One region of the Bacillus lumedeiriae genome, then DNA from elsewhere that is predicted to be linked to it. Evidence: a T-box and tRNA genes for the amino acid it is inferred to sense, from the RefSeq annotation. Region 1 holds a T-box; the other holds one or more tRNA genes.

Region 1 (15,215 bases):
TCTATACGAGTGAATCTTTGGCAGAGGCTATTATCCGCTATTTCAGAAAGGAAGAGGAATAATGGAATTACAATTTAAACGTCATCGCCGCTTGCGTCAATCGGCGAATATGCGCGCGCTTGTCCGTGAAACATTTCTTCATAAGGAAGACTTTATTTATCCATTGTTTATCGTAGAAGGAGAAAATATTAAAAATGAAGTCGTTTCTATGCCTGGTGTGTTCCAGTTATCGATGGACCGCCTAAAAGAAGAGATGGATGAGATCGTTTCGCTCGGATTGAAGTCAGTTATTCTATTCGGTGTACCAGTTGAGAAAGATGCAGAAGGCACAGGCGCCTATCATAATCACGGGATCGTCCAGGAGGCGACACGCTACATTAAACAACACTATCCAGAGATCATTGTGGTAGCGGATACATGTTTGTGTGAGTATACGGATCATGGTCATTGCGGTGTCATTGAAGGGGATAAAGTGTTGAATGATCCGTCCCTTAGCCTGCTTGTTCAAACAGCAGTCAGTCAAGCAGAAGCGGGTGCTGACATCATTGCTCCGTCTAACATGATGGATGGGTTTGTTGCGGCGATCCGCCACGGGTTAGATGAAGCGGGCTTTACCGATGTGCCGATTATGTCCTACGCAGTTAAATATGCATCTGCTTTTTACGGTCCGTTTCGTGATGCCGCAGATTCTGCTCCGCAGTTCGGCGACCGCAAAACGTATCAAATGGACCCGGCAAACCGCTTGGAAGCTCTTCGTGAAGCCCAGTCAGATATGGAAGAAGGCGCTGACTTTTTAATTGTAAAACCAGCCTTGTCGTATTTGGATATTATTCGTGATGTACGAAATGAATTCAATGCCCCAGTTGTTGCTTATAACGTCAGCGGTGAGTATTCGATTGTCAAAGCGGCAGCATTAAATGGATGGATTGATGAAAAAGCAGTAGTGATGGAGAAATTAACGAGCATCAAACGAGCGGGAGCCGATTTAATTATTACATATTTTGCAAAAGATGCAGCCCGGTGGCTGAGCGAATAAGGGGAGGTTTCTTTCATGCGTTCTTATGAAAAATCAAAACAAGCATTTCAAGAAGCAGTTAAATTAATGCCAGGCGGTGTGAACAGTCCGGTACGTGCTTTTAAATCTGTGAATATTGATCCCATCTTTATGGAGCGGGGAAAAGGCTCTAAAATTTATGACATTGACGGCAATGAATACATTGACTATGTATTATCATGGGGTCCGCTTATTTTAGGACATGCGAATGACCAGGTAGTCGAAGCGTTAAAAAAGACAGCAGAAACTGGAACGAGTTTTGGAGCTTCTACATTGGTAGAGAATGAGCTGGCGAAGCTTGTGATCGAACGTGTTCCATCTATTGAAGTCGTTCGGATGGTTTCTTCTGGAACTGAAGCAACGATGAGTGCTCTTCGCCTTGCCCGCGGATTTACAGGCCGCAGCAAAATTTTAAAGTTTGAAGGCTGCTATCATGGCCATGGCGACTCCCTGTTGATTAAAGCAGGCTCTGGTGTGGCAACATTAGGACTTCCAGACAGCCCAGGTGTACCTGAAGGAGTGGCGAAAAATACGATTACCGTTCCTTATAACGACCTTGAAGGGGTAAAATATGCGTTTGAACAATTCGGCGATGATATTGCCTGTGTCATTGTTGAACCTGTTGCTGGCAATATGGGAGTCGTTCCTCCAGAACCAGGTTTCCTGGAAGGGCTGCGTGAAGTAACAAAGGAAAATGGAGCTCTTCTCATTTTTGATGAAGTGATGACAGGTTTCCGTGTCGGTTATCATTGTGCGCAAGGCTACTTTGGAATCACACCTGATCTGACGTGTCTAGGGAAAGTAATTGGCGGCGGCCTCCCGGTCGGTGCTTACGGCGGCCGAGCAGATATCATGAATCAAGTAGCCCCAAGCGGCCCTGTTTATCAAGCAGGTACGCTGTCAGGAAACCCTATGGCAATGACAGCAGGTCTAGAAACCCTTCGCCAGCTGACACCGGAAACGTATGAAGAATTTGGACGTAAAGCAGATCGTCTAGAAGAAGGACTGACTAGAGCAGCGGAAAAATACAACATTCCAATTACATTTAACCGCGCTGGCTCCATGATCGGCCTATTCTTTACGAACGAGCGTGTAACGAACTATGAAAAGGCAAAAACCTCTGATCTTGAATGGTTTGCTGATTACTACCGAGAAATGGCGAATGAAGGTGTATTCCTGCCGCCATCGCAGTTTGAAGGATTGTTCTTATCTAGTGCTCATACAGCTGAAGATATTGAACATACGATTGCAGCTGCTGAAAAAGCATTCAGCCGTTTAAAAAAATAAGGGATGTTAATGATCATTGTTGATTATAGTGGAAAGAGAAGTACCTGCAGCGGAAATCAACAGAGGAGTCTAACATAGCCAAAAAATAAAATAAGATAAAACCCGCCTTTGCGATGAATGGCGGGTTTTTTTGTGCCGAAAAAACGACCTAATCAACATGAAAGAGGCAATTGTTCATAATCTTTGCTTAGGTGTCATACAAATAAATTGTAGGAGAAGATGAATGTAGATAGAATGCGGTCATTCCAATGAATGAAGCAGGACTGGTGACTTGAAAGGAGGAAATAAAGTGACGTCTCAAGATCTATCGTATTTACGATTTTCATTAGAAGAAACCGTACAGTTTACAGCTGGAAAGGAAGTAGGAGAATTATATTCTATTTCTCTTGATCCACAAATTCAAACAGAAGAAGATGTAGAATTTGTTAGAATGCATGGTTTTTTAGAGCTTTCGGGAGAATATGCCCCAGCAGAACAAAGAGAAGAGCAGCAGTCAAATACACATACTTATAAATATGTACAGCAAGTATTAGAGCGTGGAGACGGTGAATGTGAATTTTTCCACCATTTTCCTATTGATATAACCATACCCAAATCCCGAATTTCTAAAATGGAAGATGTGGAGATTTACATTGATTCATTCGACTACGAATTCCCTGAAAAGTCCAATTTGAAATTAGTCGTAGATTTATCGATCTCTGGTGTAGCAGAGGAAAAAGCAGAAGCGAAAAGAGCGCCAGATACTAAGGTGGAGGCGAGTGAAAAAGTAAAGAAAGAAGAAAATGATCCGGCTGAAAAAGTAGAGGCGGAATTTTCAATATTAAAGTTAGATGTAAGTGAGGAAGAGATATTAGAAGAAGAAGCGGATTTCTCAGTGGAAGTAAAAAGGCAGCCTGATACATCGGAAAAAGAGGTAGAAAGCCAGCTCGTTCAAGCGATAGAGAAGAGAAAAGAAAAACAGGTGACAGAATCTTCAGGGGTCCGTTCAGATAAAGGCAGCCAAGGAGCGCCATCAACAGAAACAAATGAATCTCCTAATGTGACTGAGTCTCCATCTGTGGAGCCAATAGAGGCAAATGAATCTCCTAACGCGGCTGAGTCTCCGTCTGTAGAATCGATAGAAGCGAATGAATCTCCTGACGTGACCGAATCGCCATCTCAGGAACCTGAAGTAAAAGAACAAAAGAAGAAAAAAGCATTTGGACTAAAAAAGACAGAATCTATGACATTGACGGACTTCTTTGCTAGAAAAGAACCAGAAGAGATGGTCACCTGGAAAATATGTTTTGTTCAAAAAGATGATACATTGCAAAAGATAGCAGAGCGCTATGAACTGCCAGTGACCGACTTAGTTCGGGAGAATAAATTAGAAACGAATCAAAGCATTGAAGAAGGTCAAGTGCTTTATATACCGCCTTCTCGTTAACGGTCTGGCTGTTCCCGATTGAAATTGGGACAGCCTTATTTTTTATAAAGCGGGTGAAGACAGTGGAACAGCCCTATTCAGCGATTTGGAACAGTTACGGAATAAAACCTAAGCATATAGAGACAATGGGCCGTGTACAAAAAATATCTACAGATAAAGGAACCTTTGCTTTAAAAAGAATTCCTGCTGCAAGAGGGATGGATTTTTTATTCAATATGCAAAAGTTTTATCAGGCGGGCTATCATCGATTTGTTCCCGTCTATCCAGCTTTAGACGGCAGGTATGGAATTCTTCAAGGCTCCTATATTTATTATTTAATGCCATGGGTGGAAAACGGCAGCCAAGTGATGCAAGAAGTGGAGAGAAAGATGTTTCGAGAAGCGGCCAGACTTCATTTAGTCTCTGCGGTCGATGTGCCGGTATCGAAAAATGAACGTGTAGAACAGTATGAGCGAATAGAGAATATTTGGAAAATGCAGGAAGATCATCTGGAGATATTTTTAGAGCTTTCGGAAAAGGAAACGTATATGTCGCCGTTTCAGCTGCTTTTTTGCCTGTACTATACAGAGATTCTTCAGGCTTTTTCTTACGCGAAAGAAAAACTGAAAGAGTGGAAAGAAGCGACTGAGGACGAAAAAAAAGAAAGAACGGTTCAAGTACATGGACAGCTTGACCCTGCTCATTTTCTTGTTGACCGGAACGGGGGCGGCTATTTTATTAATTTAGAACAATCTAGGAGGGGGACACCTATACATGATTTGGTTCCCTACTTTGCCCGCGCCTTGGATGCTTTTCCGGAGGGGTCTGCCGCCGCGGGTGAGTTGTTTACGTATTACACAGAGTTTTTTCCACTTAAAAAAGGGGAAAAATTATTATTTCAAAGCTATATGGCTTATCCAGGAGCCATTTACGAAACGATTGCTGATTATTTTTCGGGACAAAAAAAACAGAATGAATGTCACTATACGAAGAAGCTTCAGAAGAATTATTGGCAAATGAAAAACATTGAGTATTTTGTCACTAGCCTGAAAGAAGAGAGCAGCGAGTAAAGGGGATTTCCTATTTGACGATGTTTATTCCATGGGGCTGTGTTAAATGTTCCTGTTGATTTCCGCACCAATCAACAAAGTAGAGCCTTCTATGAAAAAATGTCCCCAATATGTATATCGTTACATTTGATAAATATATCGCTCGTTAGGAAGAAGAAGTTTTCATTCACCTATGATGAACAATCCTAACAAGTAGAAGACGAGCCTCTCTAAAAGGGTGTATAAACTTTTCAGAGAGGCTCGTCTTGTGATCTAAAAGTGAGCAGAAATTCGTGTCTATTTCAAATCCACTCGAGATGAAGAGCAACGGCAATGAGAACAAAAATAGCCAAAACGATCACGTCCAATGGTGTTGGAATGAAAATGGTGCGTATACCTTGGAAAATGCAAAAGGGGATAGCCAGCTGACAGCAGACACGCCGGACTGTCCGCAGCCACGGAGGCAAAGAATAAGGATTGTATCTTCTTCTCATAATGACACCTGCCTGTTGCTTGATATCGTTAAGCGTTCTTTTTTATTATATGTAGCAGAGAACAAGAGGTGATTTTTAGCAGGGGAAGGCAAGAAAATTGACAGATGATGGACATTGATTTACGTTGAAAAAGAGAAGATCGCTAATACATATGTTTGTTTATGAGGAGAAAAGGGGAGGATGGTAATGATGTTGGATTTGTTGAAGTCGCATGTGTCTGTTCGAAAATACAAAGAGGAGCCGATTTCTGATGAAACGTTCTTTGAGCTGCTCGAAGCTGCCCAGCATGCTGCAAGCTCTCATTTTGTGCAGGCATATTCTGTTATACGTGTGAAAGATCGCGAGAAGCAAGTGAAACTCGGAGAATTATCAAAGAACAAACAGCAATTTGAATCTGCTGCCCTGCCGCTCATTTTCTGTGCCGACTTGAAACGGCTGGAAAAAGCAGTCACACTTCATGGGAAGCCCTTTGAAGGAAGCGGGGCGGATAGTCTGCTCGTTGCTGTCATTGACACTGCGCTGTTTGCCCAAAATTTTGTTATTGCTGCTGAATCAAAAGGGTACGGCATTTGTTATATCGGCGGCGTGCGCAACAATCCGCAAGCGATCAGCGAGCTGCTTCATTTGCCGGACTATGTAATTCCGCTGTTCGGTTTAACAGTCGGTGTGCCGGCAGAATCGAATGAAGTGAAGCCGCGCCTGCCGCTGGAAGCCATTTTGCATGAAGATTCGTATGATGAAGAAAAGTATGATCATTTGCTGCCGGAGTATGATGAACAAATGGGGGCATACTATGCCAGCCGTACAGCCAATAAAAAAGATGCAGCCTGGACGAGCGGAATGGCTTCCTTTTTATCAGAGCCGCGCAGGGCGTATATGTTTGACTTTCTGCAGTCGAAAGGTTTTATAAAAAATAACGGGAAGAAAGATTGACGATTGCGCCCTTTTTTCGATAATATATGAGTGATATAGAAAAGCACTGACCGGGAAGAGTACGAAGATAGTGTTTGCTTAAAGAGAGGAAAGCTCACGGCTGAAAAGCTTTCCGCAAAGCTCCTTTGGAATGTCGCCCGCGAGCTGCTTCTGCGAATTTCTTAGTAGTAGAAGCCGGTTGCCAGCCGTTAATGGATTGAGAGCTGAATGGCTCTGCTTAGCTGCAGTCATTCATGAAAAAAGGTGGTACCGCGAACAACTCCTTCGTCCTTTTGGCGACAGGAGTTTTTTTGTGCAAATAAGGAGGAAATATTGATGGAAAACAACGAATTGTCGATGCCGACAAAATATGATCCACAAGCCATTGAGCAAGGCCGATATGACTGGTGGGTACAAGGAAAATATTTCGAAGCGAAAGATGATGAAACGAAGCCGCCGTATACGATCGTTATTCCGCCGCCAAACGTAACAGGAAAACTTCACCTCGGTCATGCGTGGGATACGACTTTGCAAGATATTTTAACGCGGATGAAGCGGATGCAAGGGTATGACGTTCTTTGGCTGCCGGGCATGGACCATGCCGGGATTGCTACACAGGCGAAAGTAGAACAAAAGCTGCGTGAAGAAGGCAAGACACGCTATGATCTTGGCCGGGAGAAATTTTTAGAAGAAGCATGGAAATGGAAAGAAGAATATGCAGGATTTATTCGTCAGCAATGGGCGAAGATGGGTCTGGGCCTTGATTACAGCCGCGAACGCTTTACGTTGGATGAAGGCTTATCGAAAGCCGTTCGTGAAGTATTCGTTACGCTTTACAACAAGGAACTGATTTATCGAGGCGAATATATCATTAACTGGGATCCGGCAACGAAAACGGCGCTGTCTGATATTGAAGTCATTTACAAAGACGTACAAGGCGCTTTTTACCATATGAAATATCCACTTGCTGACGGCAGCGGCCATATTGAAGTGGCAACGACCCGTCCAGAAACGATGCTTGGTGATACAGCTGTTGCTGTTCATCCAGAAGATGAGCGTTATAAGCATTTAATTGGAAAAACAGTCATTCTGCCAATTGTCGGCCGGGAAATTCCAATTGTCGGCGATGACTATGTGGATATGGAGTTCGGTTCTGGTGCGGTGAAAATTACACCAGCTCATGATCCGAATGACTTTGAAATTGGTAATCGTCATAATCTAGAACGTATCCTCGTAATGAATGAAGACGGTACGATGAATGACCGCGCCGGCAAATATAGCGGAATGGATCGTTTTGAATGCCGTAAGCAAATTGTGAAGGATTTGCAAGAAGCAGGCGTACTGTTCGAAATCGAAGATCATATGCATTCCGTCGGCCATTCAGAGCGCAGCGGTGCAGTCGTAGAACCGTACTTATCGACTCAATGGTTCGTCAAAATGCAGCCGCTTGCCGATGAAGCGATTAAGCTGCAAGCGAAGGAAGACAAAGTCAACTTCGTACCGGACCGCTTTGAAAAAACTTATCTTCATTGGATGGAGAATATTCGTGACTGGTGTATTTCCCGCCAGCTTTGGTGGGGGCATCGTATTCCAGCTTGGTACCATAAAGAAACAGGAGAAGTATACGTCGGACATGAAGAGCCAACAGATGCGGAGAACTGGGAACAAGATACAGATGTACTTGATACGTGGTTCAGTTCTGCCCTATGGCCGTTTTCAACGATGGGCTGGCCGGATGAAGCAGCCGCTGACTTTAAACGTTATTATCCGACAGCTGCGCTCGTGACTGGTTATGATATTATTTTCTTCTGGGTGTCCCGTATGATTTTCCAAGGTCTGGAATTCACAGGCGAGCGTCCATTTAAAGATGTCCTCATTCATGGACTTGTCCGCGACGCAGAAGGCCGGAAGATGAGTAAGTCATTAGGAAACGGTGTAGACCCGATGGAAGTCATTGATCAGTACGGAGCAGATTCTTTGCGCTACTTCCTATCAACGGGCAGCTCGCCGGGACAAGATCTTCGCTTCTCAGTGGAAAAAGTGGAGTCTGTCTGGAATTTTGCCAATAAGATTTGGAACGCTTCCCGTTTTGCGTTAATGAATATGGATGGATTGAAATATGAAGAAATTGATTTGAACGGTGAGAAATCCGTTGCCGACAAATGGATTTTAACACGATTAAATGACACGATCACCAACGTAACGAAGCTTGCTGACCGCTATGAGTTCGGTGAAGTAGGCCGTGTGCTCTATAACTTCATTTGGGATGACTTCTGTGATTGGTACATTGAAATGTCTAAACTTCCGCTGTACGGTGAGGACGAAGCAGCGAAGAAAACGACACGTTCGATTCTTGCTTATGTATTAGACAACACGATGCGTCTTTTACATCCATTCATGCCGTTTATTACCGAGGAAATATGGCAGAACCTGCCGCACAGTGGGGAGACGATTGTCACATCTAAATGGCCGGAAGCAGATGCAGCGTTGTCTGATCAACAAGCAGCGGCTGACATGAAGCTGCTCGTTGATATCATTCGTTCTGTGCGTAATATCCGCGCTGAAGTAAACACACCGCTCAGCAAAAAAATTAAATTGATCGTGAAAGCGAAAGATGAAACGGTACTGAACACATTGGAACGCAACCGTGCATACATTGAACGCTTCTGTAATCCAGAAGAACTGATTCTATCCATCGATGCAGCGGCTCCTGATAAAGCGATGACAGCTGTTGTCACTGGTGCAGAATTATTCTTGCCGCTTGAAGGCTTAATCAACATCGAAGAAGAAATTACCCGTCTGCAAAAAGAATGGGATAAATGGAACAGTGAAGTGGAACGCGTTCAGAAAAAACTTGGCAACGAGCGATTCATCAGCAAAGCTCCGCAAAAAGTCGTTGATGAAGAACGTGCGAAAGAACAAGATTATTTAGAAAAACGCGCCTCTGTTGAAGCGCGCATGAAAGAAATGCAAGGGTAACTCTATTGATTAGACGAATTCACTGAGAGTGGATTCGTCTTTTTCAAAGCGGGATGGCGGATAAAGAGAAGAAAGTGGTCAGTAAACTTGTGAAACTGGCTCGTAAATGCTGTGAACCGGTTAAGAAATCACCAAAGTGTCACACTTGGCCCGCATTTTTAAAATAGAAGTGATCAGGAGGAGAAACAGATGAACCATACATATGAACAAGCACTGGCCTGGATTCATGGCCGGCTTCCGCTTGGCATTAAGCCGGGACTTAAACGGATGGAATGGCTCATGGAGAAAATGAATCACCCGGAGCGTCGTCTGCGGGCTGTGCATATTGGAGGAACGAACGGCAAAGGCTCTACTGTCGCCTATATGCGTTCCATGTTACGAGAAGCCGGTTATGAAACAGGCACGTTTACTTCGCCGTACATTGAGCAATTTAACGAGCGAATCAGTGTAAATGGCGAACCAATCAGCAATGAAGCGATGATCGAACTCGTTGAAATCATCCGTCCGCTGGCAGAAGAGCTAGAAAAAACGGAACTCGGCGGACCGAGTGAATTTGAAATCATTACCGCGATGGCGATGTACTATTTTGCTTACATCCATCCAGTAGACGTTGTTTTATTTGAAGTTGGTCTCGGCGGCCGGTTCGATTCCACGAATGTGATCCACCCGCTTCTGTCTATCATTACGACGATCGGTATGGATCACATGCAATTTTTAGGAGATACGATTGAAGACATTGCTTTTGAAAAAGCCGGCATTATTAAAAATGGCGTGCCGGTCATTACAGGTGTTAAACAGAAAGCCGCTCGAAAAGTGATCACCGAGCGGACGCGAGAAGTAAGATCATCTGTCTATCAGCTCGGAAAACAATTCACAGCCGACTGGCAGGAATCACTGCCTCAAGGTGAAGACTTTCATTTCCAATCTGTGTTTGCAGATATGAAAGACCTGCATACCGGTTTGAATGGGCTGCATCAAACAGAAAACGCGGCGATTGCAGTAATGGCGCTTTTATATTTGCGTGCTTTTTATGCTTTTCAAATAGATGAAGAACAGATCCGTTCTGGGCTTCAAACGGCAAATTGGCCGGGAAGAATGGAGCGAGTATCTGAGCAGCCTGTTGTTCTATTAGATGGTGCGCATAATCCAGAAGGCATGAAGGCTCTCGTTGCCTCACTAAGTGAACGCTTCCCCGGCAAAGAAATTACCGCCTTATTTGCCGGCATGAAAGACAAGCAGCTGGATGGCATGGTGGTCATGCTTGAAGAAGCGGCAGAAAGAATTGTATTTACAAGTTTTGACTTTCCGCGGGCCGCGGGGAAAGAAGAATTTGAGCCATTCTTAAAGACTCATCAATGGCAAGAGGATTGGAAAGGGTGGATTGAAGAATTTCGGTCGTCAGCTAAAGAAGACGAAGTGCTCGTCGTGACCGGATCGCTTTATTTTATTTCGGAAGTAAGGAATTTGTTTGACAGCCGTTCTTAAATAGAACGGTTTTTTGTATGGAATAGTGTGGTAAAATGTAAAGTAACATTCCATTTAATAAAGGAGGAAAAAACATTGTGTGTAAAAGGTAGGAGAAGTGATGGCTTGGGTGGAGATCCACGCCTGAGAAGCCAAAAATGATATTCATATTCTTTTTATACGGTCTTGTGTTTGGTTCTTTTTTTAATTTAGTTGGTATAAGAGTTCCGGTGGGCCGGTCCGTCATGACGCCGAGAAGTATGTGTACAGCATGCAATCACCTATTGACCGCTAGAGAGCTTATTCCCGTTGTATCGTACGTTTGGCAGAACCGATCGTGCCGAGTGTGCTGTTCTCCAATTTCCCCATTATATCCCTTCGTGGAAATCATAACCGCTTGTTTGTTTGCCTTCGCATATGCCAAATTTGGCTTTCAACTTCCATTGTTAAAAGCTTTGACCCTTATTTCCTTATTAATGATTATTTTTGTCTCTGATATTGTCTATATGCTCATCCCTAATAAAATACTTTTATTCTTCACGTATTTATTCCTCATTCAATGGATCTTTTTGCCTGCTTCGATGAAAATGGATGTACTGCTAGCAGGGGTAATGGGAGGGGGCTTATTGATCCTTATGGCTGCGGTCTGCAAAGGGGGGATCGGAGGAGGGGATATTAAGCTGTTTATCTTGCTCGGGTTTGTTTTAGGGTTAAAGGAGTTTTTAGTTACCTTCATCCTGTCCGTTTGGCTTGGAGCGCTTGGAGGACTTCTCGGGATGATGTTAGGGAAAGTTAAGCGTGGACAGCCTTTTCCGTTTGGTCCATTTATTGTAGTAGCCGCGCTGCTGGTCCTATTTTATGGTGAATTTATTTTTACGTTCTATCTCTCTCTTTTTCATAATTGATAAAGAAAAGGCGAAACTCAATAGTATTTGCCGAAAGTTTTCTAGAGCAGGACGACAAAAGTCTTGTTCTTTTTTTTATCTGCTATGTTAGCATGAAGGCAACTTTAATGGATGTGGAAGGGTGATCGTAAATGGACAAGCCAAAGAAGTCACAGGGCGTTTTTATAACGATCGGCGGCAAGAAAAAACAGGAACGGAAAGAACTCATTGTTCAAAGTTTGAAAAAGGGTCCAATAGAAAGTGCAGCAGCAGCTGAAGAGCCAAAAAAAGCAGAGGAAGAGGAATTTCAGTGGATTTTTCCTAATGAAACAGAACGGAGAGACGATGTCCTCAAACAATATGCTCCAGTAGAAAAAGCAGCAACTAAGCGGGCAACAGGAAAACTGTTTATCATTGTGATCAGCGCTGTGTTAATCGGTGTACTGTTCGGTTATGCGTTAGTAAAAATCATTACACAAAAAGAAGAGGCACCGCCTCAAGCTGTTTTAAAAGAAGAAACAGTCGAACAAAAAGCAGCAGCTCCTTCCGCGCCGTCAGCCCCAACATCTCCCAAAACAACTAGCGCTATGCTTTTGCCGCTAGAAATCACTGTTGTTCAAGGAGGGGTTTTTTCGACGAAAGATGCGGCTGCCTCGGTCAAACAACAAATCAAAAGTGTCGGATTGCCTGCTGAAATCGTGGCACAAAATGGTCAATATACGGTTCTTCTTGCGGTTTCATCAACGATGGAAACAGCTAAAATAGTTGGAGGTGTGTATGAACAAGCAGGTGTTTCCACTTATGCGAAACAAACATCCGTTTCCCCTGCTGAAGGCTTACAGGGGGAAGCCGGCAAGTTAGCTGCTTTGCTGCCGGTCGTAGCAGAAGAAAGTGGAAAAAGCGCAGCCGGATTATCTGTTGATACAGGGAAACTGCAAGAAGTGAACGACCAATTGAAAGCAATTAAAATCCAAGCAAACGACGAGGCATCTGCTCAATTGAAAAAATTACTGACAGCAGCGTTAACTGAAGCCAAAAGCGATCAGCCGCAGGCCGCCAAAACTGCGCAAGAGAAGCTTCTGGCTTTTTTGTCCGTATATGGAAAATAAGTAAATGACGAACTTAATTCTAAGGGTTTCCCAAACGTCGTCTTTAGGGAAATCCTTTTTAAAATTGTAGGCTTTGTTAATTGGAGCGGAAGGAAAGACAGCGGCGAGGAAGCTCCTGGACTGCCCCCGGAAATTAACAGGCACGTTTAACATAGCCAAATGGTAAAGGCCTGACCGACAATCGTTGCTTAGGAATGGCGGTTGATCTAGGGAAGCGAATTGAGTCGGTCTTTTCTTTGGAAAAGATTGTAGTACATCCCTGCTTTTGATATGATAACGGTGTATCTCCCTTAATCCTCGAAAGATAGGTGAATGAATTTGACACAGTTGATTTTAGCATCAGGTTCTCCGCGGCGAAAAGAACTCCTCGAACAAATTGGTCTAGTCTTTACAGTGAAAGTAAGCCACGTTGATGAAACGATCCCACTTGGAATGACACCAGAAGAAATTGTTATGCACTTAGCTTCTACGAAAGCGGCTGCCGTCGCACAAAGTGATGAAAATAGTTTTGTCGTCGGTGCGGATACAGTTGTGGTTCTCGACGGCGAAATTTTAGGAAAACCAAATGACCGCCGGGAGGCTAAAGAAATGCTTCATCGTCTTTCAGGCTGCACGCACGCCGTCTATACGGGAGTGGCCGTCAGACATAAAGCTAAAGAACATGTCTTTTTTGAAAAAACAAATGTTACTTTTTGGGAGCTGACGGAAGAGGAGATAAACGGCTATCTAGATACAGAAGAACCGTTTGATAAAGCGGGTGCATACGGCATTCAAGGAGCGGGTGCTGTCTTGGTGAAAAAAATTGACGGTGACTACTTCTCCGTTGTCGGCCTTCCACTTTCTTCATTGTATAGACAGCTTAAGCAGCTTGGCTGGCAGGGCACTGCTTTCCACTTCCCCTCCTGAAAAGGGAAAAGGAGAGAAACATATGCCAGAAGAAACATTTATGATTCGTGATGTCCCTGCAGAAGATCGTCCCCGGGAACGGTTAATTACGAACGGTGCATCCAGCTTGTCTAACCACGAGCTCCTCGCCATTATTTTGCGGACGGGTACGAAAAGCGAGTCCGTCCTTCAACTGGCCAATCGCCTCTTACAAACCTTTGAAGGTCTCCGTTTATTGAAAGAAGCCTCACTTGAAGAAATCACTTCCATTAAAGGAATCGGCAAAGCAAAAGCCGTCCAAATCATGTCAGCCCTCGAACTCGGACGCCGTATTAGCCAATTAAAATTTGAAGACCGTTACGTCATCCGCTCACCGGAAGATGGAGCTAATTACGTGATGGAAGAAATGAGATTCCTCACACAAGAGCATTTCGTCTGCTTATACCTCAATACGAAAAACCAAGTGTTGCACAAACAAACGCTGTTTATAGGCAGCTTAAATGCCTCGATCGTGCATCCGCGCGAAGTATTTAAAGAAGCGTTTCGCCGCTCTGCGGCTTCCATTATTTGTATCCACAACCACCCTAGCGGCGATCCGGGACCGAGCAGGGAAGACATTGATGTGACAAAAAGGCTTGCGGAATGTGGAAAAATTCTTGGAATTGAGCTGCTAGACCATTTAATTATAGGTGAAAAGAAATTTGTTAGTTTGAAAGAAAAAGGCTATTTATAACGCTAGGATTTTTTTTTTCATTCGGTTATAATATAAGTTATGATTTTTGCTAGTTGTTTTTGTCGAAAACTTGGAGAATAATGTCGAAATAATCATCATAATGAAAGTAATGGATCGAGAAAGGGAGATACTTGTATGTTTGGAATTGGAAGCCGAGATCTTGGAATAGATTTGGGAACGGCTAATACGCTCGTTTATGCAAAAGGAAAAGGTGTCGTTGTGCGCGAACCGTCTGTTGTGGCTCTTCAGACAGATGCAAAGCAAATTGTAGCGGTCGGAAATGATGCAAAAAAAATGATTGGTCGTACACCGGGAAACGTGGTAGCAACGCGGCCGATGAAAGATGGCGTAATTGCTGATTATGAAACAACGGCAACGATGATTAAATATTATTTGAAACAAGCAACAAAAAGTGGAAAAAGCTTCTTTGCCAGCAAGCCCTATGTCATGGTCTGCGTGCCATCTGGTATTACAGCTGTTGAGGAACGGGCAGTGATTGATGCGACCCGTCAGGCAGGCGCGCGTGATGCGTATACGATTGAAGAACCGTTTGCAGCTGCAATTGGGGCCAACCTTCCTGTATGGGAACCGACAGGAAGTATGGTTGTTGATATCGGCGGAGGAACGACAGAAGTAGCCATTATTTCTCTTGGCGGGATCGTTACAAGCCAGTCTCTGCGTATCGCTGGAGATGAAATGGATGATGCTATTGTTGCCTATATTCGCAAACAATATAATTTATTAATTGGTGATAGAACATCTGAAACCATCAAAATGGAAATCGGGTCAGCAGGTGACTTTGAAGAGCTTCCAAGCATGGAAATCCGGGGCCGGGATTTATTGACCGGACTGCCAAAAACGATTGAGATTACCGGAGAGGAAATTGCTGATGCCTTGAAAGATACAGTCACAGCCATTGTTGATACGGTAAAAAGCACATTGGAACAAACACCGCCGGAA
Region 2 (15,215 bases), on a different contig from region 1:
TATTATTATCTGCTAGTGCAGAAACATATGGGTGAGCCCAATGGCTGGAAGGAACATCTGCAAACTTATTTTGGCCGGTAGGTTTCAGCTTAAAGCCAATAGCAATCATACGGGCCATAAGCTCACGTGTAATCGGTTGATTCGGATTCAAATAAGTGACTTTTGGGAAAATCCCTTCATCTACGATGGCAGCCGCATATTTATAGTTAGCGTTCGATTTTGACAAATCTTTAAACCCAGGATCAGGTCGATTCTTCAGATCAAGTTTTAATGCTTGAGCCATTAAAATCATGGCTTGCAATCTCGTAACCTGTGCTTGAGGGCGAAACGTTCGATCCGGGAATCCGCTAATCACTTTTTTATCAGTTAAAAAGGTGATTTCATCGACCGCCCAGTGCTCTCTGGAAACATCTTCAAATGCTGCCGAAGCCACTATTGTACTACTAATAAACAGACAAAAAACTAATAGTCCACTAAGGTATTTCTTCACATTATTACTCCTTTCAGTACTAATGACCTAATACTTTAGATTATAACATCAATAAAAAGTAAATAAAGTTAAATAGTGGGCTCAATCCAGATTATAACCTATCAAAAAATACTTTAATGGAAGATTGCCATCCGTATTTCGCTGCTTACATTTCGGAAAAATAGATGAGGTTCTTCTATCGATGTTCACTTTATTTCCACTAGGCTTTGTTGTTTTGCTTTCAATTGCTCAAACAATTTCTCCACTGTCCCAACCCCAACATTTGCATACTTAGCTAGAATGACAAGTTCTTGCGGCAGCTGCCCAACTGTTTCAATTTGATCTTCATTTAGCTGTCTAATGAGGCTCGGAATGCCTGTGAATTCATTTGCGTTAAGAGATATTTTGGACAATTCCTCTGTCACAATGATGTGCTCGGCTTTATAAAAGAAGAATAATTCCCCTGGGCGTTCGAGCATCAGCTGCCTCCGAATTTTCTCTTCTTCAGTGAATAATTTTAATTCTTCAAAGAAGGTTTCATCGTTCTTTTCGTTATAGCGTTTCACATGTTCATGTAGTCCTTCGAAATTGTTCGGCAATTCACTCATGATGCGCGCTTGCTGCTCGGCGCCTAGTCTAATAAGAAAGGTTTCAGACTTAGCAAAACGCTGGGGCAATAAGAAGGCATCACGCAGGAAATACGGAACTTCCAATGTTTGACCTTTGTATATAATGGTCCGAATCGTTGTGAAGCCTGGTCGTTCTAGTTCCGGCAGCGCTGGCACGGCAGGCTCCCCTGTTTTTTTCGTCTTCGGTTCTTGTTTCAGCTTTTGCATAGATGACATGAGCAGCTTCTCTAAAGATTTGAGCCGTTCTTCAAGTTCAGTAATATCATACGATTGTTCCGTCTGAGGCGATGGATCTTGATAAATCGGAACTGTAAATTCTACAGGTCCGTACACTTCGACGTACCATTTAACAATTTTATACACCGCTTCCCATGACAGCAGTGCTTCAGAATAGCGAAACATTCGGGAATCATGCGCCGCTTGGTTGCCAACTTGCCGGACATGATGAAGCGCACCACGAATGTCGGGTGTCAAATAACCATTCTCATTGAGTAAATCAATTCGTTCTTTCAAATTTGTCCATTGATCATCTGGTAACTTCTCTGCTTGAATCACCTGCTGCAAGATGTTCTCAACAAATATTCTTGCATGCGTCAGCATCGTACGCGGACCTGTAAAAATACTATTTTCAAGCTCACGCGCCACAAAAGCGAGCTCTTTTGAAATAGGTTCAAGAAACTGATAAAAATAAGATGGCTTATCCATATAATCTCCCCCCAGATCATTTGCCTACATTCTATTTTAAATCACTAGATAATACAACAAGCGTAGTAACCCCATATCATTGGACTTACTACGCTTTGATGTTATTCTATATGATCTTTTGGTTTTATAACTACAGCACTAACCCCATTGCTCTTATGTTTCATGAATTTATAGATTAGATGAAGGTATAAGGCATCTTCCTTTTCCATGAGGAACGCATAGTGGTGTTCCAAATAATAGATCCGTTGCAATGTCATAATCCATTTTAAAGAATCCTGTAGTGACTTCGACGGACGAATTCGCCCATTTTCGATTTTATAAAGATTTTCTTTATTATCTCCCTCTTTAATATAACGTTTAATAAAATCGCGCAGCTTCTTTGCCTGTCCTTTAACAAAAACCGGCGCTTTTTCAATGTAATATTGGTATACCGAGTCCGTCAGCGGATCTTGCTCACCTTGGTGGATATAATTATGCAAATAAGCGCAAGGATGTAATGTCATTTCCTGACTCTGAGCATTTTCATTGTAATCTTCTATTAATGAAGCATACGACCACGCCTGGTAAGAAGGATGAGTCGTTTCAACGATCCCTTTATTCATAGCAGTTTTGACGATTGCTTCTTTCCCCTTAACAGCCTCTACAGCGCCCCATTGCTTTAACGACCCAGTTTTGTCCCTCATCTTCCCCCGAGATCAGGAAATCCACTCTCTTAGATGTGTGCGGGATTTTAAACTCAATCGCCACCCCGGCATCGTTCGGAATTTCATGATCACCTAACACACGATACATGTATTGCATAGAATTATCCCAAGCCCGGATTTCCCGCTCATTAATCCGACCTATTTTCTCATTATAGTTTTTGCATATATTATTAACGAGCTCATCATGAAACACATCCTCTAGAAACTCCGTCTTTGTAGCTTCATATACAATCATACGCCCCCTCCCTTTATCGTATATCGTTACTTTTTATACAAATCATCCATAACGACTTATTTCCCGGGTACTATTTTATCATCAAACCAGATATTTGAAGAAATGACCTTTTAGATCTTGCGAGTTTCTCTTGTTTATGTGATTTATCCGGTCGAACAAAATAAGCAAAGCCGCTGAAAGAAACTCCTATTAAGCACAAAAAAACCGTAAACCCTTATATATCAAGGTTTTACGGCTTTAATAAGTATGATTCCGACTGGGTTCGAACCAGCGACCTCTACCCTGTCAAGGTAGCGCTCTCCCAGCTGAGCTACGGAATCGTTCAACTGACAACTCTTATTTTATGAAATATATAGTCGGTTGTCAACGGTTTTTTTAGAAAAGTTTTCTTTAAAGGGTTTTATTTTTCTGCTTCATCAAATACTGATATTTTATTACAAACAACTACCAGCATTTTTGCTTCTAGATACGTATGGTTTATCCATCCCTCACTTTGGGTAAAGGTATTTAGCCAGCGTCACACCTTTTCATCAATCAGCCACTTTTTTTATTTCATTCGATGAAAACATGCATAATTTGATGCTTTTGTTCATACAATGTACATTATCCGCCATACATAAGAAGCTGCAGAGGACGGCTAAAGGATGACAAGTTCCTGCGGCTTTTTTGCAGTGCTTCCTTCCTTACCATCCGGCTCATTTGTGCTAAAATCAAAGATGGATGACTACATATTGGTTTGGAGGATCGCTATGATGACAAAACGCGGCACGATTCATGATGAAAAAATTTACTCAAAGGAGCTCAATGAAGAGGTTGAGCTGCTCGTCTATCTTCCAGCGAATTTTTCTCCGTTATATAAATATTCGCTGTTAATTGCCCAGGATGGGAAAGACTATTTCCAGATGGGACGCATTCCGCGTATAGCGGATGAACTGTTAGAGGAAGAGCAGATTGAAAATGTGATCATTGTCGGTGTGCCTTATCGCAATGTACAAGACCGGTGGGACAAATATCATCCGGATGGGTCAAAACAAGAAGCGTACATTCGCTTTTTAGCACATGAGCTTGTTCCGTTTCTAGATGAAAAGTATCCGGGTTATCACGTTGGCTACGGACGAGCGCTCGCTGGCGACTCGCTGGCAGCAACGGTTTCTTTAATGGCTGCTCTTCATTATCCACATACGTTCGGAAAAGTGATCATGCATTCTCCCCATGTCGATCATAAAGTTCTGCAGGCGGTAAATGAAGCAAAAGACTTTAAACATTTAAGTTTGTACCACGTCATTGGCCTGGAAGAAACGAACGTGACGAGAATGAATGGAGAGACAGATGATTTCTTGTCACCGAACCGGGAGCTTCATCGCCTCTTCTCCGAGAAAGGCTTCGATTGCTTTTATGATGAGTTTCAAGGAGGGCATTCGTGGAAGTTTTGGCAGCCGGATTTAAAGCGGGCACTGCTGACTATGTTTGAATAAGTCGCTTTCCTTTAGAAAATTTAGAAGATTTGTTATAATAGTAAAATGAAGCATAATTAACTTTTATTTTATAAGGAGTGGAAATGCATGAAATTAGGTATCGTTATTTTTCCAGCAAAAAAACTTCAGGATTTAGCTAACTCATACAGAAAGCGGTACGATCCCCATTATTCACTTGTTCCACCTCATATTACGTTAAAAAGTGCATTTGATGCTAATGAAAGTGATCTAAAAAGTCTAACTGGCCAATTATCAGAAATCGCTAAGAAGCACCAACCCTTTGCTTTTCATCTAAGCAAAGTAAAGTCGTTCCATCCGTTAAACAATACTATTTATTTTAAAGTAGATCCGAATGAAGCCATTACTACTTTAAATGAAGAGCTGGAAGGCTCACTCGGAAATCAATCACAGCATGCTTTTGTTCCTCATTTAACGATTGGACAAGACTTATCTAACTTAGAGCATGATGATGTGTATAACTCTTTGCAAATGCTCTCCATTGACCATGATGAAACCGTGGATCGCTTCCATTTGCTTTATCAATTAGAGAATGGTTCATGGACTGTGTACGAAACATTCATACTTGGAAAGGGTTAATACATCTGTGAAAGTCATTACTGTAAATAACAACCAAGAGCGTGAGGATGCATACGACATCCGCAAAAGAGTATTTGTCGGAGAACAAGGTGTCCCACTCGAAATAGAAATTGATGAACATGAAGAAGCTGCGGCTCATTTCGTTTTATATGATAACGAAAAACCGTGCGGTGCCGGTCGTTTCCGTATCAAGGACGGCCTTGGCAAAGCAGAACGCATTTGCGTTCTGCCTACTTACCGCGGCAAAGGTGCCGGCCGCCTCATTATGGAGGCTGTCGAAGCGCATGCCAAGGAGCGGGATATTCCTGCCCTCAAACTTGATGCACAGGTTCATGCCATTCCGTTCTACGAGCGACTTGGCTATGAAGTGATTTCAGATGAATTTATAGATGCCGGCATACCTCATAAAACAATGAAAAAAACGTTTTAAATACATGCCAAGAGAAGGCTGTCTCAAAGCGAAAGTGTCAAATCCTACATCAATCATACATTGTCTATCATGTATGTAGAGTGAGATCAGACCTTGCGAGACAGCCCTTTTCCTTTATCCCTCTGTTCTTTAGACTGTGTATGTTACTCCATTACACGGTCTTATTAATATGAACTCCCTTGCCGCTGATCTTTGCAAGATGCACTTGAAAAGCCTCATGCTCTTTTTTCTTTGAAAGACGGGCCCCTGTGCGGTGATCAGAGGCTGTGTATGGATCGGGATAACCATCGTTAGCCTTCTTAAAAGAAATCCTTTCTACAGAACCGATCAATGAATACCTGTTGCCCGCGCTATTCACTATTCGTTCTTGATACTGACTATATTGATAGTGTGTGATTGGTAAGATATAGCCCATCTTCCTTCTCCCCTCTCCCTACAAACATTCCCCCTTTTTTCTTTACCCCTTTTCTAAAAAACAAAACATATTTTTCTGAAAATTCTAATTTTATTCTCTTTTATTTAACATATCCGTAATCGTTTGCATATCTAGTTTGCGGCCGTCTTTCACAATGGACTGAACAATTTGATCTTCCAGCTGCTGTGGAACTGATTTGTTGGCCAGCGCCGATACACGCTTAATAACATCCCTAACTGTCCGTTCGTCTTTAAAGTTCGCATTTTGTAAAGAGTTCGCTAACTCGATTACATCTTTCATTCGCACACCCGTTTTTTGTTCAATGTTTTTGAAAAATCCGTTTTCCACCTTTGTTCATCCCCCTTCTTCTCCTTTTCATCTTATGCTTCATTCATTAAAACGTTCACTTCCCGAACAAAAATGGAGACGATTCTCAGCCAAAAGATACGTGGAAGCAGAATAATGTACAAAGCACTTTATTACAAAACAAAAAAACCGGCTGAAGCGAGGCTTAAAACAGCCCCGTTCAGTCGGTCTCACCTGTTATTAGCAGTAGAAGCTTGCTCCGACGATAATTAACAAGATGAAAAGCACAACGATCAATGTAAAAGTAGATGTTCCACGATAGCCGCAGCCGCCATATCCGCCGCCGTATCCACCGCCGTATCCGCAGTAACCAAAGCCCATTTGTATCACCTCGCTTTTTCTTAGTACACTGTTACTATATGAGAAAAACGAAGATTGGTTTGGGCAAAACTCACGGATATCATCCTTTTGGTTTGAAGACTGCCGCACCGATAAATCCAAAAATGATGGCAGCGGAGATACCGGAGCTCGTTACTTCAAACATACCAGTCAGCACGCCGACAATGCCATGCTTGTCCGCTTCCTGCATAGCACCTGCAACGAGTGAATTTCCAAAGCTTGTAATTGGAATGGTCGCTCCTGCTCCAGCGAAATCAATTAACGGTTCATACAAATCAAATCCAGCAAGAATGGCTCCTGCAACGACCATTGCACTCAGTGTATGTCCGGGGGTCAGTTTCCCAACATCCATAAGCAACTGGCCGATCACACAGATAAGTCCACCAATCACAAAAGCCCAAAAAAACATTGCCAGCATTGATTACCACTCCCTTCCTATTAATTATCACCAAGAAGAATGTTCCTGCCTCTTTAAAACGCTTCATGCAGGAGAGTTCTCTGCATTTTACAAGTGAAGTAAAGCGTTAGAGGGTTATAATCCTCCCCATTGAATAAGGATGGTTTTAATTAGCGCTACGACAAAAGCCGAAAATACACCGAACAAAATAACGGAGCCCGCCAGCTTAAACATATTCCCGCCAACCCCAAGAACAAACCCTTCCGTACGGTGTTCGATTGCTGCTGAAATCACTGCATTTCCAAACCCCGACACAGGTACAGCGCTTCCTGCTCCGGCATACTGTCCTAAGTGATCATACACTCCAAATCCCGTCAACAGCATCGAAAGAAAGACGATGGTCGCCACTGTCGGGTTGCCGGCTGTCTGTTCGGTAAAGTCAAAAAAGTAAATGAAGAAATAAGTAATTGCCTGACCAACTGTGCAAATCAATCCGCCCACGAAAAAAGCACGCACACAATTTTTAAGAAGCGGCCGCTTTAATTCATGTTTTTGATTCAGCTTGTCATATTGTTGCTGGGTAGGTGTCTTTTTTTCATTGTTGTTAGCCATCAGCCTTCTCCTTTACGTTCGTTCTCTTTTCAGACTAATAATTTCATGGAGCCGCTTGTCTGCTTCTTTTTCATTTATTTTTCCGGCATCTATGTCTTCTCGCAGCCTGATCGCTTCAAGAAAAATTTTATAATCGCTCGATACGACAAACTTTTCCTTTCCATATTGTTCTTCAAGGTGTGTTTTTAGTGCCTTTTCAATTTTTTTCATGCGAAACCGTTCAAGATGTTTCACTTTATAAGCGACAAGTATATGATGGCTACCTTTAACAATCGCTGCATCGTATATTTCATCAATGCTCTCTACGTCTTTGCGAATATCTTCCACGGAAGGCCCTTTATGTTCGAGCTGAATCGGTTCTGGATTCGTCGTTTTAATTAAAGCGAGCCGGCTGTCTTCCTTCTCCTCTTGAGGGCTGCACCCTGCAAGGACGATGGCCGCAAGCACATAAATGACCGCTTTCATTTTCTTCCTCCATTCTTCTAGCGTTTATTACTTAGTTTTTTCCGTTTTCCTATTTTTATTTATCCAAAAGAAAAAATCGCCTTTATTCAGACGATTTATTGTTTGTTCTTTTCGTTTTGGAACAGCCACATGATTTACTTTTTTTTATTTGACTGTTATTCGTTTGGTTTTGATTTTGACTATCATTGTTTTGACTCGAAGACTGGCTCATGAAGTCATTACCTCCTTTTCCTTGCCTAACTTATCATATGATTTTATATACAATTAAGTTAATTACAATCCCCTAGAAAGGGATGGAAAAGAGAGCTGTAAGATCCATAAGCATAAAAGCCATTCTTCTTCTTTTTCCTCAAATGATAAAAATTTTATTGCCCAATCACACTAATCTTCTACACCCATTTAGCAAGAATGACATATGTTGATATTGTAACGAAATAACTTAGAGAAAGGAGAATATTCATGAGCTGCGGTAAACACCACGATGATCATCATGGTCGCCGTCATGACAGCTGTGTTTGCGAGGTGCTGCGGGCTATTCAAGATCTTCAAGATGAAGCGGACCGCGACGATTGCAAAGACTGTAAAGATTGCTTCAATGAACCGCTTGGCGATTTAGCAGGACCACGACGCCGTAATGCTGACACGCGCGTCTTCACACTCACACTTAAAGACGGTTCCCCGTTCTTTGCTTTCTTTAGACCTGAAAATGTAACTGGTCCATGTGACGCATGCGTATCCATCTTCTTCCGTGTTGAAGAAGTGTTTGACAACTGCTGTGCACGCCTGCGCGTATTAAAACCTTTAAACGGTCATGATCGAACTGTGAATCTTGCCAGCGACTGCGGTATTGACCTTTGTGCAGTCTGCGAAGTGGAAGATTTCGATAGAACAAACAGCTGTATCACAGTTGACTTGAACTGCTTCTGCGCTGTTCAATGTATCAGAGATGTCAACTTAAACATTTGTGACTAACGCAGAAAGAAGCAGCGGCGTTTGCCGCTGCTTTTTATTTGCTGGCCGATAACTCCTTACCGGCCAGCTCATTTATTCTGCTAAAGAATGAAGTTTTATTTTATAACGGGCCTAGCAGCCTGATCCGCTTTAGATCCTTCCGCTCGATATCGACTTTTTCACCTTGAATTGTTTTTACTTTGATTTGTTCGGGTGTCACCTCTTCAAGTACACCTTTATGAGAGATCTCTTCGCATTCAAATATGCATGGAAGTGTCGTAAATTGACTCATTAAATGCTGAAGTTTTTCATCCATTTCCATCTCTTGAAATCGTTTAACCGGCCGCATTCCCCTCCACACATGCTGCTTCGTTTCTGTTTCTGTTTCCTCTTCCTCCTCCTTCAGCTGTTCGTTTTTTATAAGGTCTTTCTTCACCTCTTTTTCCTGCCGCTGTACCTCTTCAATCATCGGCTGTTCCGCTTTCACCGCTTCATAAAGTTTCTTCTTTCTATTCTTCTCTTTTTTCTGTTGTTTATCTTTCACGTGATCCATCTCTTCTTGTGCGGTTTCTAATTGATTTGTTTCTGTCTCAGCTAATTCAGTTTCTTTTAATTCATCTTTTGAGCGATACGTACTTTGCATCACAGGTTCAGGGTAAACAAATTGAGGCTGATGAATATACAGAAGCGGCTCGCGCTTTTCTTCGGTTTTTTTCATATTCGCACCTCCTGCAGGGCTTTCCTTTCATTTATATGCTCGTTTTCACTCATTCATGAAAAATAATAAGACATAATTCATGAACAATAGTACATTCAAACATAGTATCAGATGCTAAAACCAGATATAATAAAAATGTAGATGAACCAACTATCAATAATTAATTGGAGGATACTATGGAAGATTTACTTAAATTAAAAGGGAAAAACATAGTTGTAACTGGGGTTGCCAATGAACGAAGTATTGCTTGGGGGATTGCACAATCTCTTTATAAAGCTGGGGCTAATGTAATCTATACATACCGTTTAGACAGATCTCTTCAAAAGTTGACCAGGCTGTTAGAAAAAAACGAACATCCAACAGATTTGATTTTCCAATGTGACGCAAATGACGATGAAAGTATCCACAGAGCATTTACGGAAATTGGTGAAAAAGTAGGAGTCATTCACGGAATCATTCATTCCATCGCTTTTGCTCACGCTGAAGATTTACATGGTGAGTTTATTAATACATCAAGGGATGGTTTTGCATTTGCTCATGACACAAGTGCCTATTCATTAATTGCCATCGCAAGAGAAGCAAAGCCTTTTATGACAGAAGGTGGTTCTATTGTGACCATGAGTTATCTAGGCGCACAGCGTGCAGTTGAAAAATACAATGTTATGGGGATCGCAAAAGCGGCTCTTGAATCAAGTGTAAGATACTTAGCACTCGAATTAGGAAAAGATGATATTAGAGTGAATGCTATTTCAGCGGGAGCCATTAGAACACTAGCGGCTAAAGGCATACCTGGCTTTAACGATATACTAAGAATCATTGAAGAAAAAGCACCTTTAAAACGTAATGTTACACAAGAAGAAGTAGGCGACATGACAGTTGCGATGTTAAGCCATCTGTCACGAGGTGTGACAGGAGAAGTCATTTACGTTGACTCCGGCTACAATATTATAGGTTAACTGTGATGCTGGAGCTGTCTCACAAAGATCTGACTCCCCATCAATAACTGTATGTAGTGGATGTCCATCCTTCTAATACAGAGCATATTATTGATGGGGAATCTGGTATTTTGGTTTGAGACAGCTTCATTTCATTTCCTGTATCTATGAAACAGTCACTAGCTGCTTAGCCGGGCAATTCCCCAGCCGTACATTCCAGCTGGGGGATGCCCTTTCCTATTTATCCTCCGTATTCCAGCTCGAGTTTTAACTCATCCACATATTCCTTCGAACCGGTTAAAATGAGCCGGTCATACAGACGAAGCTCGGTATCTCCATGTGGAACAATTGAGTCGTTCCCTCTGAAAATTCGGACGAAGATGACATCTCCTGTAAATGGAAAATTCCTGAGCGTAAGACCTTCGTAATTATCGTTGAGCAGTTCTACTTCATACAATGATGTTTCTTTATTCGTTAAAATACTAATAATGCTCGGTGATTCAATCAAGGCGCGCAGCAGCGCTTTCGCAGACAAAAAGTACGAGAACGTTTCAATGCCTTTTTCAATCAGCTGCTGTTCTACTTCCTCTTTTTCAGCATGGGCAATCACCCGATCTACCCCTTTTTCTTTTGCTGCTGTCGCGAGCTCTGCATTTTGGTCTAAGTCGCCCGTCGCAAACACGAGAATATCAGCGGCAAATACTCCGTTTTTCTCTAATGTAACGACGGAAAGATCATCGAGTTCAATGACATCAAAAACAGAATTGCTTAAATTACTTTCTTCAGATTGCGACTTTTTTCGATAAACAACCGTGTCATATAAAGCAGATTTCAATTCTTTTGAAATCGGCATCGTGTACTGATTGGCTCCAACGAAAGCAATTTTGATTCGTTTCTCCTCTTTCATATGAGGGGGAAACAGCTTTTTAAAGACAGTAGGTGTGATTAAACAAGTAAGTACAGCAACAAGAACTAACAAGCCGCTCATTTGTGGTGTAATCACCCCGACCCGTTCGGCAATTTTTGCTGCGGCAATCACAAGTGATAAAGTAGACGTTAGTAAAAAGGCAGATGCAAGTACTGTTTTCATGTCATACCACTTTTTTAAATAAAACAGCGGAAGCACTTTAGAAACAAGAAAAGCGATCATCAATAACGGAATGAGCATAAGCATTTTTTTATCACTTAACAGTGACCACAGATCGAGCTCTACACCGACCATTACAAAGAAAATGGGGATTAAAAAGCCATAACCAAACGAGTCAAGCTGTCGGGTAAGCTCATGATTCGGCGCAAGCAGGGAAACGAGTACACCCGCAAGAAAAGCACCAAGAATATTTTCCGCTCCCACATATTCAGACAAAGCGACGAGCACAATCATTAATGTGAACACTGCTCTCGTACCAATCTGTACCGTACTAGTGGACAACGCTTCAAAAAGAGGTTTATTTTTAAAGCGCTTGGCAATGAAATAAAGTAACACACCAGCCGCAAACAATACGAGCAGCAGCCACATGTTTCCTCCATCCGTTCCATTCACCGATACGAACACAGCGAGCAGAATCATCGTAACAAGGTCCGCAATAACTGCGATAAGCAAAATAATCTGTCCGATCACCGTTTTCATTAAATGGGCCTCTTTTAACGTTGGCACGACCACACCAAGCGAAATCGTCGAAATAATTAGTGTCATTAAAAAGGCATCATCAATCAATCCGAACCACACGAATAAATAAGATAACCCGAAAGACAACGCTAAGATACCGGTGAAAACGATGGAAGCCGCGGCAAATGAATTCGGCTCTTTCTTCCCCGGCAGCATTCTTGGAGCATTTTTTTTCTTAATAGAAAACGCGGTAAAATCAATTTCCACTCCGCTTAAAAACATTAAGAAAAGAAAACCAAGCGTAGACAGGGTTTCAAGCCAGACATCTTGAGAAACTACATCCAAACCGCTCTTCCCGATCAGTAAGCCGACAATAATTTCTGCAATAACAACTGGAATAAAGTTCAGCTTCAGCCGATGAAGCATAATAGGAGTTAAAAAAGCGGCAACAATAACGATAACCAGTGAAAGTAATGAGGCATGCTCTTCCATCGAAGAACCTCCTTTTCCGTGATGTTTTCTACTCTTTTTATTACTATATCAAAAGGAAACGATATGTTCTTTCACTACAGATTATTATGCGTCACAAATGACAAATGAAAGGAGCATTTTCTGCGTGAATATTGATATTATTGGAGACATTCATGGTTGTTTCCCAGAATTTGAAGAACTGACAAGAAAACTCGGCTATTCATGGGAAAGCGGCCTCCCTATCCATCCGGATAACCGTATTCTCGGTTTCGTCGGCGATTTAACTGACCGTGGCCCTGCATCTGTCCGCGTCATTGAAACCGTCTACGATTTATGGGAGAGAAAACTAGCTTATTACGCTCCCGGCAATCACTGTAATAAGTTGTATCGAATGCTGATTGGCAACAAAGTCAAGATCAACAACGGACTGGAAACGACAGCGGCTGAACTGAATGCACTGGATACCCGCGATTATAAACGCGTAAAAAAGAAGTTTGTGACATTATATGAACAATCGCCTCTTTATCAAGTGCTCGATGGCGGAAACTTAATTATTGCTCATGCAGGCATTCGTGAAGACTACATTGGCAAATATAACTCTAAAGTCAAAACATTTGTCCTTTACGGAGACATTACTGGCGCCTCCGATATTGACGGCTTTCCTATTCGGCGCGATTGGGCGACACACTACCACGGGAAACCGTGGATTATTTATGGTCATACACCAACAAAAGAAGTCCGAATCGTTAATCATTCTGCCAACATTGATACAGGTGCTGTCTTCGGCGGAGCCTTAACAGCCTTTCGCTATCCTGAAAAAGAAACCGTCTCCGTTCCTTCTTCCATGCCTTTCATTACGGAGAAATTCCGCCGTATCGAAGACTTGTGAAAAAAAACAGCTAGTCCCTGGAACAAAACCTAACATTTTTATTTAATCGCTTTGTTAATGTCTATTGGTGATGCTGCCTCTTTATTGATTAGAGCAGAAGGCGCGAAACTCCTGTGGGAAAAGCGTGTCCAAAGGAGACATCACAGGAACGACAGCGACCGAGGAGGCTTTCGGGCCGCCCTCGGAAAGCGAGCGCCTGCAGCGGAAATCAACTGGGAATTTTAGCATAGCCTATCTCATAAAGAAAGGAGCTGTCTCATAAAGATCTGACCTCATCCCCAATACACTGTATGCATTGGATATTCATCCTTCTAATATACAGTATATTGTTGATGTGAGGTCTGACACTTTAGTTTTGAGACAGCTCCTTGATCGTTTCTCTGCCAAAACGTGCGGCAGAGTCTCTTTATTTTAGTACGATTAGCTATTTCACTGTTTGGCACTTTCAACTGTTTATTGTTATTACTCTCCGCATATCTTCGGGAAGCGGACATTCAAAATACATCGGCTTCTTTGTAATCGGATGCAAAAATGATAGTCTTGAACAATGGAGCGCCTGGCGGCTGATCGCGGTTAACTCCCCGCCATACAGTTCGTCACCGAGAAGCGGGTGGCCGATATGAGCCAGATGGACACGAATTTGATGAGTGCGGCCGGTTTGCAAGTTAAGAGCTGCATGAGTGAACCATGAAAATGATTCAATCACTTCGAAGGTAGTACAGGCATACTGGCCGTCCTCTCTTACCTCCCGTTCAATAATGCTCGTTTCTTTGCGCCCGATCGGCTCTTCAACCTTCCCTTTTTGAACAGAAAAAACCCCGCCTGCCAACGCTTCGTACGTTCGAGATATCGTATGTTTCTTCTGCATTTCTGAACATAAATGATGAACGTGCCGATGCTTAGCAATGAGCACTAGACCAGACGTATCTCGATCGAGTCTCGTCACAATATGTACAGTCGCTTCGATGCCGTGATCGTCATAGTAACCGAGCAATCCATTCGCAAGACTGCCTGTGGGGTGTTCCCGTGATGGTATGGTACTCATGCCTGCTGACTTTTCCACAACGAGTAAATAATCGTCTTCAAATACGACTGTAAGTGGAAGTCGTTCCCTAAGGATCCCTTCACTTGGCACTTCTCGCGGAAAAGTCACTTCCACTTTGTCTCCCGTTTTTAATACAAACCGAACATTTTCCTCCCGGCCATTAACGGAAATCCGGCCGCCGCCGAATTTAATATCCGTCAGTGCCCGCCGGGAAATTTGCTGTTGGGCTAAAAAGTCGCGCAAGAGCTTCTGATCATCCCGCTCCGCTGCTGTCCAATGTAAGTGAAATTTCATCGCGTTAACTGCTGACAAACGAATCGTGCACCCGTGTCCAAAATGGGAATGGGCGGAAACGTGCGAAGCGGATTTTTTCACTAGCCACCCGATATTGAATGGATTTTACGTCTTTATGAAGCAGCGTCAAATGATCGATCGTCACGAGAAAATCAGATCTGTTGACTGGTTTTAGCATACACGTATGGTGCGCTGGCAAAATTAATGGCGAGCCGACCGTCCGGAACACGCGGTTGTTAATAGATGCCATTTCCGCCAGCTGCAGCGCACGTATGGATGGATGCAAAATAGCGCCGCCTAAGGCTTTATTATAAGCCGTACTTCCCGATGGTGTAGATATACAGAGGCCGTCGCCGCGAAACCGTTCAAAATGATCTCCACGGATTTCCACATCCATAACGAGAGTTCCATCCGCCGCTTTAACAGTGGACTCATTTAACGCGAGATATCTCGTTTCCTTGCCTCCGT

What was found. The T-box of region 1 lies ahead of QYG89_RS02340 (valine--tRNA ligase). A T-box ahead of a tRNA ligase gene usually reads a tRNA of that ligase, here a tRNA-Val.
Region 2: it has a tRNA-Val gene. The T-box ahead of QYG89_RS02340 (valine--tRNA ligase) is inferred to sense a tRNA for this amino acid. The anticodon was not compared.

Annotation. Positions count from the first base shown of each region.
Region 1 is NZ_JAUIYO010000001.1:435,989-451,203, reverse strand. Features, by position in the region: gene QYG89_RS02375 (uroporphyrinogen-III synthase) at 1-62, shown strand, start outside; gene hemB (porphobilinogen synthase) at 59-1,036, shown strand; gene hemL (glutamate-1-semialdehyde 2,1-aminomutase) at 1,052-2,341, shown strand; gene spoVID (stage VI sporulation protein D) at 2,631-3,767, shown strand; gene ysxE (spore coat protein YsxE) at 3,830-4,816, shown strand; gene QYG89_RS02350 (hypothetical protein) at 5,098-5,289, opposite strand; gene nfsA (oxygen-insensitive NADPH nitroreductase) at 5,479-6,222, shown strand; T-box leader at 6,260-6,497, shown strand; gene QYG89_RS02340 (valine--tRNA ligase) at 6,538-9,180, shown strand; gene QYG89_RS02335 (bifunctional folylpolyglutamate synthase/dihydrofolate synthase) at 9,370-10,665, shown strand; gene QYG89_RS02330 (prepilin peptidase) at 10,803-11,549, shown strand; gene QYG89_RS02325 (hypothetical protein) at 11,681-12,637, shown strand; gene QYG89_RS02320 (Maf family protein) at 12,956-13,543, shown strand; gene radC (RadC family protein) at 13,566-14,255, shown strand; gene QYG89_RS02310 (rod shape-determining protein) at 14,391-15,215, shown strand, end outside.
Region 2 is NZ_JAUIYO010000005.1:55,602-70,816, forward strand. Features, by position in the region: gene QYG89_RS08905 (S-layer homology domain-containing protein) at 1-490, opposite strand, end outside; gene QYG89_RS08910 (DUF4145 domain-containing protein) at 676-1,803, opposite strand; partial or broken gene QYG89_RS08915 (ATP-binding protein) at 2,066-2,742, opposite strand; tRNA gene QYG89_RS08920 (tRNA-Val) at 2,990-3,062, opposite strand; gene QYG89_RS08925 (alpha/beta hydrolase) at 3,492-4,217, shown strand; gene QYG89_RS08930 (YjcG family protein) at 4,305-4,814, shown strand; gene QYG89_RS08935 (GNAT family N-acetyltransferase) at 4,822-5,244, shown strand; gene QYG89_RS08940 (hypothetical protein) at 5,396-5,659, opposite strand; gene QYG89_RS08945 (stage VI sporulation protein F) at 5,750-6,007, opposite strand; gene QYG89_RS08950 (YjcZ family sporulation protein) at 6,206-6,346, opposite strand; gene spoVAE (stage V sporulation protein AE) at 6,426-6,782, opposite strand; gene spoVAC (stage V sporulation protein AC) at 6,897-7,373, opposite strand; gene QYG89_RS08965 (sporulation protein) at 7,386-7,838, opposite strand; gene QYG89_RS08970 (CotY/CotZ family spore coat protein) at 8,298-8,810, shown strand; gene QYG89_RS08975 (CotO family spore coat protein) at 8,911-9,507, opposite strand; gene fabI (enoyl-ACP reductase FabI) at 9,684-10,463, shown strand; gene QYG89_RS08985 (monovalent cation:proton antiporter family protein) at 10,684-12,540, opposite strand; gene prpE (bis(5'-nucleosyl)-tetraphosphatase PrpE) at 12,665-13,408, shown strand; gene QYG89_RS08995 (RluA family pseudouridine synthase) at 13,854-14,747, opposite strand; gene QYG89_RS09000 (NAD kinase) at 14,752-15,215, opposite strand, start outside.